DNA from 3 places in the Pontibaca methylaminivorans genome. Region 3 is predicted to be linked to each of the others. Evidence: riboswitches for the same ligand, from Rfam matches in the RefSeq annotation. Region 3 holds a riboswitch; each other region holds the start of a gene.
What was found. A riboswitch is a leader RNA that binds a small molecule or an ion and turns the genes downstream of it on or off. The one in region 3 is predicted to bind cobalamin.

Region 1 (4,497 bases), 1.5 Mb from region 3:
TCCACCCGGCCCACTCATTGGTGCGGATCAGGGCGCGCCCTTCGGGAAAGCGCCGGGTCAGGGCCAGGATCAGCGTCATCGCCATATCGGCGATATCCCCGGTCGCGATGTCCGGCGCATGGGTGACGAGAATTCCCCGCCGGCGCGCCCCGGACAGGTCGATGTGATCGACCCGCGCGCCGAAATTCGCGATCAGCCGCAGCCGCGTACCGGCCTCCGCCAGGAAGGGCGCGTCGATCCGCTCGGCCATGGTCGGCACCAGCACATCCGCCTGCCGGACAGCGGCGATCATCTCGTCGCGCGACATGGGCCGGTCGTCCTCGCGCGTCACCAGGTCGCACAGCGCCGCCATGGCGGTTTCGACCGGCTCCGGCAAGCGTCGCGGCAGCACAACAGTCAGGCGTTCTCTTGACAATCAGCCTCTCCCGTCGCTTTTCAATCGAGGTGGCGCCATGGCATCGTGGCGCAGGAGCGGGCATGGCACAAGAACCGCGCGCATGATTTCCGGCGGAAATTCAAGGCGCAGCCCGGAAATGAGGCAGGACGGGAGAACCGCAGTGACATTCCGATTCTCATGGCATCTGGCCGTCGTCGCGCTGCTGCTGGCGCTGGCCTTGCCCGCGCCGACCCGCGCCCAGGCGGCCGAAAAACGCGGTCAGGCGACGAATCTGCCGCTGCCGCGTTATGTCTCGCTCAAGGTGGCCGAGGGCAACGCGCGCCGCGGTCCGACGCTCAGCCATCGCATCGACTGGGTGTTCAAGCGCCGCGACATGCCGCTGCAGATCACCGCCGAACACGGGCACTGGCGCCGCGTGCAGGACCGAGACGGCGCCGGCGGCTGGATGCATTATGCACTGCTGTCGGGCACGCGAACGGTACTGGTCGAGCAGGAAACGCTCCAGATCCGCAGCCAGCCCGACGAATCCTCATCGGTTGTCGCCGTGTTCGAGCAAAGCGTGATCGCCCGGCTGGGCGAATGCAATCCCGGCTGGTGCCGCATTTCCTCGGGCGGTTATCGCGGCTGGGCGCCGAAAAAGGCGCTCTGGGGCGTCGCCCCGGATGAGCTGCGCGACTAGGGCGCCACTCATGCATCGCGGGCTGGCAGTCCGGCCCCGCTTCGCTAGAGTCGTCAGCAGGCTTCGGAAAAAAGGAGGCACCCTTGCAAGCGCTCGCCTATCGCCGCTACGGAAACGCGGCCGACGTCCTGCGGATCGAGGACATCCCCTGCCCCGCGCCGCAAGCCGGCGAAGTCACGGTCGACCTTGCATTTTCCGGGGTGAATCCCTCGGACGTGAAGGCGCGCGCGGGGGCCCGTGCGGGGGCCGCGGAAATGCCCTTTCCGCTGATCGTTCCGCACAGCGACGGTGCGGGGGTGATCTCGGCCATCGGTGAGGGGGTCGCGGGTGAGCGGCTCGGCCAGCGGGTCTGGATCTGGAACGGCCAGTGGCGGCGCGCGCTCGGCACGGCAGCGGCGCAGATTACCCTGCCCGCCGCGCAGGCGGTGCCCCTGCCCGACAACTTGCCGCTTGAAACCGGGGCGGTGCTCGGCATTCCGGGGCTGACGGCCGCCCACGCGGTGTTCGGGGGCGGCGATGTTTCGGGCAGGACGGTGCTGGTCCAGGGCGGTGCGGGCACGGTCGGCCACCTTGCGATGCAGCTTGCCCGCCGGGGCGGGGCACGCACCATCGCCACCGCGCGGGGCCGCGGGCTCGACCAGGTCCGCGGCGCCGGGGCAGATGCCGCGCTCGATTTCGAATCCCCCGATCTGGCGCAGGAGATCCTTGCCGCGAACGGGGGCCACCCCGTTGATCGCATCATCGAGGTCGAATTCGGCCGCAACATCGCGACCGATACGGAGGTGATCGCGGAAAACGGCACGATCTGCGCCTATGGTTCGGCGCTCGCCCCGGAACCGGGGCTGCCCTTCTATCCGCTGCTGTTCAAGGCGGTCACGGTCGAGTTGATGCTGGTCTATCTGCTTCCCGACGCGGCCCGCGCGGCCGCGATCCGGCGTCTGCACGATGCGCTCCGGCATGGAGCGCTCGACTGTCCGGTGGCGGCGGTATTCGACCTTGCCGACGGGGCGCGGGCCCATGACGCGGTGGCCGCCGGCGCGCGCGAGGGTGCGATCCTGCTACGCACCGCCTGACCGGGCGCGCTCAGGCCATGCCAAGCGCTTCCTTGTACATTTCAAGGATCGCCTCTTCCTCGGCGATGTCGTCCTTGTCGCGCTTGCGCAGGGCGATGATCTTGCGCAGCACCTTGGTGTCATAGCCGCGCCCCTTGGCCTCGGCCATGACCTCTTTCTGCTGGTCGGCGATATCCTTTTTCTCGGCTTCGAGCGACTCGATCCGCTCGACGAACTGGCGCAGTTCCTCGGCGGTGACGCTGTAACTCGTGTCGGTGTTGATATCGCTCACTTGCCTGTCTCCCGTATCGGTCTCGTTCCGGCCCTGTTGTCCTGCCGCGACCGGCCGGCAGGGCGTCACCGGGCCATTACCGCCCGCCCCCGCGCTCTGCAAGCGATCATGCCTCTTGATCCGCGCGGGGCTTGCGCCTATGCCGAAGCTGCTCTGGTGCGGCGGGAAACCCGCCGTCAATAGGGAATGTGGTGCGGCGGGAAACCGCCAATTCCACGACTGCCCCCGCAACTGTAGGCGGCGAGCGGAAACAGAATGACACCACTGGCCCGGACCGGGCTGGGAAGGACTGTTTGCCGCAACGACCCGCAAGTCAGGAGACCTGCCAGAGCGATCACCTTCATGTGGCGCGAGGGGCGTCGCATGGGCGGCGCCGGTTCCGCGATGGTGATGCGCACCGTCCTGGAAGGCCCGGCGTGGCTCTCCCAGACATGACCACCGACAAGGCCGGGAGGGCCTGACATGAAACGACTTCTCGCAACCGCATCCGCGCTCGTGCTGGGCACAGGAGCGGCCACGGCGCAGCAATATCTGGAACTGGGCACGATCGTGGTATCGGCCAACCAGACAGAGACCGAAGCGGACCGTGTGGGCGCAACCGTCGATGTGCTGGATGAATACGATCTGGGCAGAAGCACAGGCCCCGAACTGGTCGATACGCTGACGCGGCTTCCCGGCATCACAGCCAGCGCGAATGGCGGCGTCGGCACGGCCACGACACTCAGAATCCGGGGGCTCGGTAGCGGCTATGTCAGCACCCGCATCAACGGCATCGACGTGACCGATCCGACCGAGATCAAACAATCCTACAACTGGGGCGGACTGACCGCCGCGGGGCTGAGCCGCGTCGAGGTTCTGAAAGGATCGCAATCCGCGCTTTATGGATCATCGGCCATCGCGGGCGTGGTGAACATATTTACATGGCGACCGACAAGCGAGGGCATCAGCTACCGCTTTTCGGGGGAGGCGGGCAGCTACGGCACCGCAAGCGTTTCCGGCAGCGTCGGGTATCTTTCGGATCGTGCGGAACTTGCCCTGACCATGACGCGCCTGCATACGGACGGATTCTCGGCTGCCGACGAAAACGACGGCAATACCGAGCGCGACGGATTCGACGGAAAGACCATCTATTTCTCGGGAAGCTATGCCTTGACCGATCAGGTCCGGGTCGGCTTCGACATGATATATGAAGAGCACGAAGCCGATATAGATGGCTATTCGATGTTTCCGCCCTATGGCTTGATAGATACGCCGGACAAGAATTTCACCGACAGAAAGGGTGGACGGATATTTGCGACTTTCGACGGCGATAACGTATCGCATGAACTCGAAGCGTCGTATTTCAAGACAACACGCTATGATCCGAACGGTTACACCCAGCGGTTTGAGGGTATGCGGAAAGGTGCGCGCTATACGGGCACGGTCCGCCCGTCCTTCGGCACGCTCGTTTTCGGCGCCGAGTACGCCGAGGAAAAGGCGCGGCTGGACAGCGACAAATCGCGCAGCGATACGGCCTCGGTCTTTGGCGAGGCGCAATTCGGCCTGTCGGACAACCTTGACCTGACCACTTCCCTGCGTGTTGACCGCCATTCCGAATTTGGCACCGAACCAACCGGGCGGATCGCGCTTGCGTGGCGGCCTGATCAGGCATGGACCATCAGGTCCGCGATTGCCACGGGCTTTCGCGCGCCATCGCTCTATGAGCTTTTTGACCCGACCTATGGCAATGATACTCTGAAACCCGAGAAAAGCCGCAGTTTCGAACTCGGCGCCGAGCGCGAGTTTTCCAATGGCGGTTTGATTGCGGCAACGCTGTTCTACACCAGGATCAACGATCTCATCGACTGGGACAGCGGACGTTACATACAGGTGCCCGGAACCACCACGACGCGCGGGATCGAGTTTTCCAGCGAATTTCCGCTCGGGGAGCGCGTGACCTTTCTCGGCAACTACACCTATACCCGCGCCAGGACCGCGGCGGGCGACCAGTTGAGCCGCGTCCCCGAACATGACCTGCTGCTCGGGCTGCGTGCCAGCCTGACCAACCGGCTCGACGGACAGGTCTTTGTCAACCATG
Region 2 (4,497 bases), 1.7 Mb from region 3:
CCCCTTGACCGCTGGCGGGAGGAGGCAAGGGCGCGCTACCGCAAGGGGCCGGGCGGGCTCGTGCTGCGGTACGACCCGCATCTGCGCGACGCGGTGGCGGCAGCCGGCGCGGACAGCAGCGCGGCGGATGCACCCGACCCATGGGCGCTGTTCGATGCACTCCGCCCGCTGCCGCTCGGCGTGATCCGGGGCGCGAATTCCGACATCCTTTCGGCCGAAACGCTGCGGCAGATGCAACTCCGGCACCCCGACATGGTCAGCGCAACCGTGCCGGACCGGGGTCATGTGCCCTTCCTTGACGAGCCGCCCACGCTCGGGGTGATCCGTGCCGTCACGGATGCCGTGAAAGCGCGCGGCGGCTGACGCTCAGCCCAGCGCCTCGATGATCGCGTCGAGCCCGTCGGTCAGCGCCGCCGGGCCGGGCTGGAGGATCAGCGAGGAGCTGATCTCGTGGATGCGGCCATTGCGAACCGCCGGGATCGTGTCCCAGCCCGGGCGCGCCGCCATCCGCTCCGGGCGCAGCTTCTTGCCGCACCAGGAGCCTAGAATGACATCGGGGCGCGCCGCCGCCACCTGTTCGGGCGTCACCACGCGCTCCATGGCCTTGCCCCTGGTCACAAGATCCGGGAACGCCTCGCGCCCGCCCGCGATGCCGATCAGTTCCGACACCCAGCGCACGGCCGTTATCATGGGGTCGTCCCATTCCTCGAAATAGACCAGCGGCCTTGCCCGCCCCTCGGCCCGGGCGGCGACCTCGGCAAGGCGCGCCTCGTATCCGCGCGCAAGGTCGTCGGCCCGCCCGGGACAACCGACCAGCGCGCCGACATGGCGGATCATGGCAAGAATGCCGCGCAGATCCTGCTGGTTGAAGGCCATGACCGCCACGCCCTCGCGCAGAAGCGCGGCGGTGATGTCGGCCTGAATATCGCAGAAGCTCAGCACGAGATCAGGTTCAAGCGCGGTGATCGCCGAAATATCCGCCGAGGAAAATCCCGAGACCCGGGGCTTTTCGCGCCGCACCCGCGCGGGGCGGGTGGCAAAGCCTGTGACGCCAATGATACGCGCCTCTTCGCCCAGCAGGTAAAGCACCTCGACCGTTTCCGCCGTCAGGCAGACGATCCGTTCGGGGGGGAAAACACGCATGTCAGATCCTCGCCGTTTCGCAGGGTTCGGCCCGGGCAGGGCAAGCCATGCGGACCGGCGCCCGCAGCATCATCCGCGGCGGGGCCATCAGCCGGGACAGCGGGCCCCGCGCGTCGCGGTCCTCGAAGAATGCGGTGGAAAAGGCGCAGAGCGCCGCGGCATCCTCGCCCTTTTCGACGCCGCAGAACAGCTCCACCCGGTGCGCGTTCAGCACGAACAGGGCCTCGCCCCCGGCCGCACAACCGTCAAGCATGGCCCGCCCGGTCATCTCGAAGCCGGGCCGCAGCGAACAGGCGAGCCGCGCGGCCTGCACGAGCCGTTCGGCAAAGGCCCGCGCCACGGGGCATTCGCGCCCGCTTCGCAGACAGGTGGTGATCTGGAACTGGTGGTCCGGAAATGAAATGCTCATCGCGCCCTCCGCGCAGAAGAGGGCGGCGCATGGTCTGCATGGTCTCGAGTGGCTCCGTCATCACGGCAAACGCTCCTCGGGGCACCCCGCCCGTCTCATGGTTTCAACGATGATGGCAGGTCTCCTGACTCGCGGGTCGCTGCGCCCTTCCCTGCCTTCCCGGAGCCATCAAGGCCCCAGTGGCACAAGGAGGATGGGCGCTCGCCGCTTACAGTTGCGGGGGCAGTCGCGGCCTTGGAGATTCCTCCGCACCGCGTTCCCTTTTCATCCCGCAGGCCGCCTTTGCCGCCCCCGGGAAACCATCAGCGCGACTGTCGCGAAGCACCGGGCCCAAGTCAAGCGCCGAACGCGCGATCCGTCACGATGCCGCAGACCGCGGGAGCACCCAGTGCGGACGGATGAAATGGCAGGTATAGCCGTTCGGGAACCGTTCGAGATAATCCTGATGCTCGGGCTCGGCCTCCCAGAAATCGCCGAGCGGGGCGAGTTCGGTCACAACCAGCCCCGGCCAGAGCCCGGAAGCATCCACGTCGCGGATGGTCTCGCGCGCGGTTTGTTCCTGCCGTTCATCCGCGAAAAGGATCGCCGAACGATAGCTCGGGCCGAGGTCGTTGCCCTGCCGGTCGGGGGTGGTCGGGTCGTGGATCTGGAAGAAGAAGCCAAGGATGTCGCGATAACCCGTCACATCGGGGTCGAAGATCACCTCGAGCGCTTCGGCATGATTGCCGTGATCGCGATAAGTCGCGTTCGGCACGTCGCCGCCGCTGTAGCCGACCCGGGTCGCGATCACGCCGGGACGGCGGCGGAACAGATCCTGCATGCCCCAGAAACAGCCCCCGGCAAGGACGGCGCGTTCAGTCCTGCTCATGCCCGCCCCCGATCCGGCCGAGCCAGGCGCCGTAACCTTCGGCCTCCATGTCGTCGCGGTGGATGAAACGCAGCGCCGCCGAATTGATGCAATAGCGCAGGCCCCCGCGATCCACCGGGCCATCGGGGAACACATGGCCCAGATGGCTGTCGCCATGGGCGCTGCGGACCTCGGTGCGCAACATGCCAAGGCTGTGGTCGCCGTGTTCGGTCACATGGGCGGATTCAATCGGGCGGGTAAAGCTCGGCCAGCCGCAGCCGGCGTCGAACTTGTCGCCGCTCGCGAACAGCGGCTCGCCCGAGACGATATCGACATAAATGCCCGGTTCGCGGTTGTGCAGCAGCTTTCCGCTGCCCGGCCGCTCGGTGCCGCTTTCCTGCGTGACGTGATATTCCTCGGGCGAAAGCGCCGCGATGGCCTCTGCCGATTTTTCATAGCGCATGGCGCCGGCTCCCCTCCTGCTGCGGTCTGCGTCATATCTGTGTGCCATCGTCGCCGGATTCAACGGGGCATGTCCGCGATCACGCTCCCGTTCCATTGCGCCGCGCCGCGCTTCGCCCTATCAGGAGGCATCCCCGACAAAGGCCCTGCACCGTTGAAGACAATCGACCAGATCGCTGCCCTTGCCCCTCTCATGACCGAGTGGCGCCGTGATTTCCACCGCCACCCGGAGCTTGCCTTTGAAGAGACCCGCACCGCCGGCCTAGTGGCGCAGCGGCTGCGGGACTTCGGGCTCGCGCCGGTCGAGGGGATCGGCAGGACCGGGGTCGTGGCCATCGTCGAGGGAGGCGCGCCCGGCCCGTCGATCGCCCTGCGCGCCGACATGGATGCCCTGCCGATGCAGGACGAAAGCGGCCGGGAGTGGCGCTCGTCCCGGGATGGTGTCGCCCATGCCTGCGGTCATGACGGCCACACCGCCGCGCTGCTCGGGGTTGCGCGCCATCTGGCCGAAAACCCGCCCGCGCGGGGCCGCGTCGTGCTGATCTTTCAGCCGGCCGAGGAAAACGGGCTGGGCGCAAGGGCGATGATCCGGGACGGGCTGATCGACCGCTTCCCCTTTGACGAGGTATACGGGTTTCACAACATGCCGCTTCTGGCACCGGGACAGGCCGCGGTGCGCAGCGGCGCGACCCTGAACGGCTATATCGTGTGGGAGGCCGAGATTTCCGGCACCGGCGGCCACGGCGCCGCCTTTTTCAAGGCCACCGACCCGGTGCAGGCGGCAGCACGGCTCGCGACCGAGATTTCCTCGATCATTGGGCGGTATATCGACCCGGCCGACTCCGCGCTGATCACCGTCTGTTCGATCGAGGCCGGCAGTTCGCATAACATCATTCCCGCCACGGCGCGGCTTTCCGGCACGGCGCGGGCGCTCGACCCGGAGGTTCTGGCGCTGCTTCATTCCCGGCTCGAAACCGCCTGCGCCGGGGTGGCGGCGCTGACCGGCTGCGCCATCCGCTGCAATCGGCTGACCGAGGTTCCGCCCTGCATCAACACGCCCGCGGGCGCGGATCATGCGGCCGCCGCCTGTGCCGCCGTGCTGGGCGCCGCCAATGTCACGCGCGACCAGCCCGCCTATCCGTTCACGGATGATTTCGCCCTGTTCCTGCAGGCCGCCGCCGAGGGCGCCTATCTGTTTCTCGGGCAGGAAAGCCCCATGTGCCATGATCCGGCCTATGACTTCGACGATGCGCTGCTTCCGGTGGCCGCAAGCATCTTCGCGACGCTGGTGCGGCAGCGGCTCGGCTGAGGGCCGTCACGCCCGGAGCGTTGCCCCGCCATCGACATAAAGATCCGCCATGGTGATGTGGCTTGCCCGGTCCGAGAGCAGGAAGAGCACCGCCTCGGCCACCTCTTCCGGCACCGCGAGCTTGCCAAGCGGGATCCCGGCCTTGAAGGTCCCGGGCTGCCCGGCGATCACCCGCGCGGCGCCCTGATCGTCGGCCCACATGCCGGTCTGCATCGGCGTAAGCGTCGAACCCGGCGCCACGATGTTGCAGCGCACGCCCAGCGGCCCGAGTTCAATGCCGAGACAGCGGGTGAACATATGCGCCGCAGCCTTCGACGCGGCATAGGC
Region 3 (4,497 bases):
GCGGGCGACGGTGGCCCGGATGCGCTCGGGATCGGGACAGTGGGCGGCATGGCTGAATTCGAGTTCCGGGTCGCGCGCCGTGGTTTCCTTGAACGAGATCACCCCGGCGTTGATCCGCCCGTCCACCTCGGGGAGCGCGACATGCATGGCAAGGTCCGCAGGCGACAGGCCGCGTTCGGCCCCGGACCAGGCGGCGCGGTCATTGGTGGCGTGAATCGCCTGGAACACCCGCACCCCGGCAGCATCAAGGGGGGAACCGGCCCTGCCGCGCGCGGAAAAGGCCGTGGTGTTGACCACCGCGACCGGGGAAAGGCGGGGCAGGACGGCGCGCAACCAGCCGGCGGCGGCGCTGTCCTTGAGGCTCGGCACGAAAAGGCCGAGCGTGCGGAAGCCGCCCGCCTCAAGGCCGCGCATCAGGGCGGCGACGCCTTCGGTATCGGCGGCAGCGGCCCAGGCACGGTAGAAGGGCACCGCGATCAGCGGGCGCGCATCCGGCGCGCCCGGCAATGGCGCGTCCGGTTCCGGGTCGGGCAGGGGGCCGTGATCGGGGTGCCAGAGCCCGAACGGCGGCAGGGTCTTCGGCCCCGGCACCGGCCCGGCATAAAGACCAGAGGCAAGCGCAAGCTGCGCCAGCGCCCCCTGCGCCGCGATCGCGCCCCCCGCATCGCAGAGTTCCGCCAGCCGGCGCAGGGTCGCGACCGGCAGGGTCGAGGCCGCGTCAAGCGCCGGGTCCGGCTGCCCGTCCGCCGGCAGGATCGCGAGCGCGATGCCCTTTTCGCGGGCAAGGGCCGCGACCTGCTCGACCCCGTAGCGCCAGAAGGCGGTGCCGCCCAGCAGGCGGATCAGGATGCCCCGCGCCCCGGAAAGCGTTGCCTCGACATAGGTATCGACCGAAAGCGGGTGCAGCAGCGCCGAAAGATTGGCGAGCCGCAGCGAGGGCAGCCCCTCGCGCCCGCGCCGCCAGCCCGCCGCGAAAGCGCCGAGATCGCTGTCGGAAAAGGACAGCACCACCAGATCCGCGGGCGCCTGCCCGAGATCGCGCGGCGTGGCCGTTTCCTCCAGCCCGTGGCTTTCGCGGAAGAGGACGTGCATCAGATCAGCGCCGCGCGGATCGCATCCGGGTCGAGATCACCCTTTTCGGCGATGACGACGAGCCGCCCCTCGCGCGGCGCGGCCCCCCAGGGGCGGTCGAACTGATGGCGCACCCGTGGCCCCACCGCCTGCACCAGCAGCCTGAGCGGGCGATCCGCGATCGCCACGTGCCCCTTGATGCGCAGGATTTTCCGCGATGCGGTCAGGGCCTCGACCCTGGCGGCAAGCCTGTCCGGGTCATCGACTTCCGGCAGGTCGATCACGATGGTGTCGAAATCGTCGTGGTCGTGGTGGTCGTCGGCACCGTCGTGATGCGAGGGGCGGGCATTGATGCTGTCTTCGGCCGCCGCATGGATCCCGAGCACCACACGGGCGTCGATCACCCCGTCGGTCAGGGGCAGGACCGGCAGGTCCCGCGGCGCCTCGGCCAGAACCGCCGCGCGCGCCGTGGCGAGCCCCTCTTCGCCGGCGAGGTCGGCCTTGGACAGCAGCACGAGGTCGGCGCAGGCGATCTGGTCTCCGAACACTTCGGACAGCGGGGTCTCGTGATCGGCGCCCGAATCGCTGCCGGTGTTGCCGGGGTGTTCGGGATCGGGGGCGAAGGTGCCGTTCGCCACCGCCTCGGCATCGGCGAGCGCGATCACGCCGTCGATCGTGATCTTCGAGCGCAGGTCGGGCCAGTCGAAGGCCTTGAGCAGCGGCTTGGGCAGGGCAAGGCCCGAGGTCTCGATCAGGATGTGATCGGGGCGCGGCTCCATCGCCAGAAGGCGCTCGATGGTGGGGATGAAATCATCGGCGACGGTGCAGCAGATGCAGCCGTTGGTCAGTTCAAGGATATTGGCCTCGGGGCAGTTTTCATCCGCGCAGCCCCGGATCAGGTCGCCGTCCACCCCGGCATCGCCGAATTCGTTGACCAGAACGGCAAGCCGCCGCCCGCCCGGGTTCTGCAGCAGGTGGCGGATCAGCGTGGTCTTTCCGGCCCCCAGAAAGCCGGTAACGATGGTGACGGGGGTTTTCTCAAGGCTCATTTCACGGGCTCCATTGGCGGTATGCGGGCGATGATGTTGCGGCGCAGGCTTTCGGGGCGCTCGCGCCAGGGCAGGAAACCTTCGGGCGCGGCGCGATAGGCGGCGGTCATGGTCTCGAGCGCGTCAAGGTCGCGGTCGGGATCGAGTTCGCCCTGCAGGTAGGTCCAGCGCCCGGGGCCCCGCAGCACGACGACGCAGCCGCGCCGGCAGGCAGACAGGCATTCCTGCCTGACATGGGGAATGCCGCGGGCGGACAGCGCCGCGGACAGCCGCGCGCCGTCGCGCAGGGGCTGTTGCGCCCCGGTTCCGTCCGCGGACATGCGGCAGGTGGTACAGACCACCAGTTCGATTTCGATCGCGTCACACATCGGCCCCTCCGACCAGAGTTTCGCAACCGGAGGAACAGACGGGGGTGCGGGGCACATGCGCCCGCACGTCCGGTCTGCGGCATGCCCCGGCCGCATGATTCCGAAACGGCCCCGGAAACGGCGGGGCCGGTGCTGGCAGGTCTCCCGGCTTGCGGATGTCAGGGGCGATACCCCTGGCGGCTGCCCGGCCTTCCCGACGCGATGTCAGTGGCAGTGGGCATCCTCTCCGGTCACGGTCGCGGGGGCGGCTGCGTTTTGTCCCGGGTGGCCCGGGGCGTCGCATTCCCTCTTCGCCTGCAAAACTGCAGGAACCAGCGATGCGCAGAGCCAAGCCCGTTTCCGCCCCGCTTGTCAAGCGCGAGCGCGGACCACGCCCCGCGACCGGGCGGCGGGCCGTGGAACCGGCGGTGGCCCGATGTCCGGGGGTGAAACCGGGCGGTGTTTCAGGGCCGTGCTTCAGGGGCGTTGACGCACCGCATCGGGCGCCTTAAGGATTGTCCCGACGGTTTTCCGATTTCGGAATGAAAAGGGAATGCAGTGCGGGCCGGATGGCCTCATGCTGCAGCTGCCCCCGCAACTGTAGGCGGAGAGCCTTCTGTCACATGCCACTGGGAGCGATCCCCGGGAAGGCGACAGGGGGCGGTGCTTCGCGAGCCAGGAGACCTGCCGTCAGCCGTTGTCACGCGTGAACACATCGGGCGGGGTGTCCTGGTGAAATTCGCATCCGCCCGCAGGGACAGTCCGGGCAACAGGATGCAGCGTTTGCGGTGACGGTGAAATGATCGCTGGAGCCGAAATCCGTGCCCGAACTCATATCTCAGTCAACCGCCCTTTCGGGCGTGTCCGGCCTCGTGCCGTCAATTCCGCGCCTTCCTGCCCGGCCAAGGCGCCGGCGGGCTCTTGTCGTCGCCGCGCTTCTGGCCGGCACGGCCGCGCCGCTTTCTGCGCAGGACGCCACCCGCAGCAGCGAGGACAACGGCGAGACGCTGCTGCTCGATACCATCACCATCGAGGGGCAGGGGGCGGCGGATCTCGACCTGCATCAAGGTTCCACCGCCGGCAGCCGGCTTGGCCTCAGCTCCTTCGAGACGCCGGCCAGCGTGCAGGTGATCGACGGGGGTGCGATCCGCAGCCGGGGCGAGCGCGATGTGACGCGGGCGATCGTGAACACCGGGATCGGCGTGAGCTTTGGCGGCTCGCCGGGCAACGGCGGCACCTCGGTCAGCATGCGCGGATTCAACGGACACGGGTCGGTCACGCGGCTGTATGACGGCACGCGGCTTTACCCGGCCTCGGGCACGATCACCTTCCCCTTCGACACCTGGAGCGTGGACCGCATCGAGGTGCTGAACGGCCCGGCCGGTGTGCTTTACGGCGAAGGGGGTGTCGGCGGCGCGATCAACGTGATCCCGAAAAAGCCGCTGACCGAGGGGCGGCGCGACGAGTTGCGGGCCACCATCGGCACCCATGGCCAGCGCGGGCTGGCCTATGGCAGCGCCGGGCCGCTGGGCGACCGGCTGGCCTACAGTTTCGATGCCAATATCACCGGCTCCGACGGCTGGATGGATCGGGACAACATGTCGTCGCGTTCGCTTTCGGCGGCGCTGCGCTGGCAGGCGACCGAGACCCTTGCGCTGACGCTTTCGCATGATTTCGGCGACAACCGCCCGAGCCGCTATTTCGGCACGCCGCTGGTGGATGGTCAGGTGGACCGGCGCGTGCGCTATCGCAACTACAACGTCGAGGACAGCCTCGTGCGCTACAAGGACAGGTTCACGCAGCTCAAGGCGGAATGGACGCCCAACGACAGCGTGACGCTGACCAGCAGCACCTATCACCTGACCAGCAACCGCGACTGGCGCAACGTGGAGAGCTACACTTATGGCCCCGGCACCGGAGTGGTTACACGCCAGCCCCGGCTCGCTCTGGCTCACGATGTGGAAGAGACAGGAAATCGCACCGACATAACTATCGAGAGCACATTCGGAAATATTGAGAATACTGCGACG

Region 1: another riboswitch for cobalamin. It lies ahead of B0B01_RS08650 (TonB-dependent receptor plug domain-containing protein); the one in region 3 lies ahead of B0B01_RS01640 (DUF1636 domain-containing protein).
Region 2: another riboswitch for cobalamin. It lies ahead of B0B01_RS09965 (hypothetical protein); the one in region 3 lies ahead of B0B01_RS01640 (DUF1636 domain-containing protein).

Annotation. Positions count from the first base shown of each region.
Region 1 is NZ_FTPS01000001.1:1,770,613-1,775,109, reverse strand. It holds gene B0B01_RS08670 (2-hydroxyacid dehydrogenase) at 1-415, opposite strand, end outside; gene B0B01_RS08665 (SH3 domain-containing protein) at 534-1,076, shown strand; gene B0B01_RS08660 (NADPH:quinone reductase) at 1,160-2,149, shown strand; gene B0B01_RS08655 (DUF2312 domain-containing protein) at 2,160-2,420, opposite strand; cobalamin riboswitch at 2,558-2,764, shown strand; gene B0B01_RS08650 (TonB-dependent receptor plug domain-containing protein) at 2,883-4,497, shown strand, end outside.
Region 2 is NZ_FTPS01000001.1:2,031,463-2,035,959, reverse strand. It holds gene B0B01_RS09975 (alpha/beta fold hydrolase) at 1-363, shown strand, start outside; gene B0B01_RS09970 (cobalamin-binding protein) at 367-1,143, opposite strand; gene B0B01_RS09965 (hypothetical protein) at 1,145-1,552, opposite strand; cobalamin riboswitch at 1,650-1,871, opposite strand; gene msrA (peptide-methionine (S)-S-oxide reductase MsrA) at 1,911-2,420, opposite strand; gene msrB (peptide-methionine (R)-S-oxide reductase MsrB) at 2,407-2,862, opposite strand; gene B0B01_RS09950 (amidohydrolase) at 3,016-4,170, shown strand; gene B0B01_RS09945 (2,3-dihydro-2,3-dihydroxybenzoate dehydrogenase) at 4,177-4,497, opposite strand, start outside.
Region 3 is NZ_FTPS01000001.1:314,543-319,039, reverse strand. It holds gene cobN (cobaltochelatase subunit CobN) at 1-1,092, opposite strand, end outside; gene cobW (cobalamin biosynthesis protein CobW) at 1,092-2,120, opposite strand; gene B0B01_RS01640 (DUF1636 domain-containing protein) at 2,117-2,488, opposite strand; cobalamin riboswitch at 2,606-2,819, opposite strand; cobalamin riboswitch at 2,975-3,173, shown strand; gene B0B01_RS01635 (TonB-dependent receptor) at 3,289-4,497, shown strand, end outside.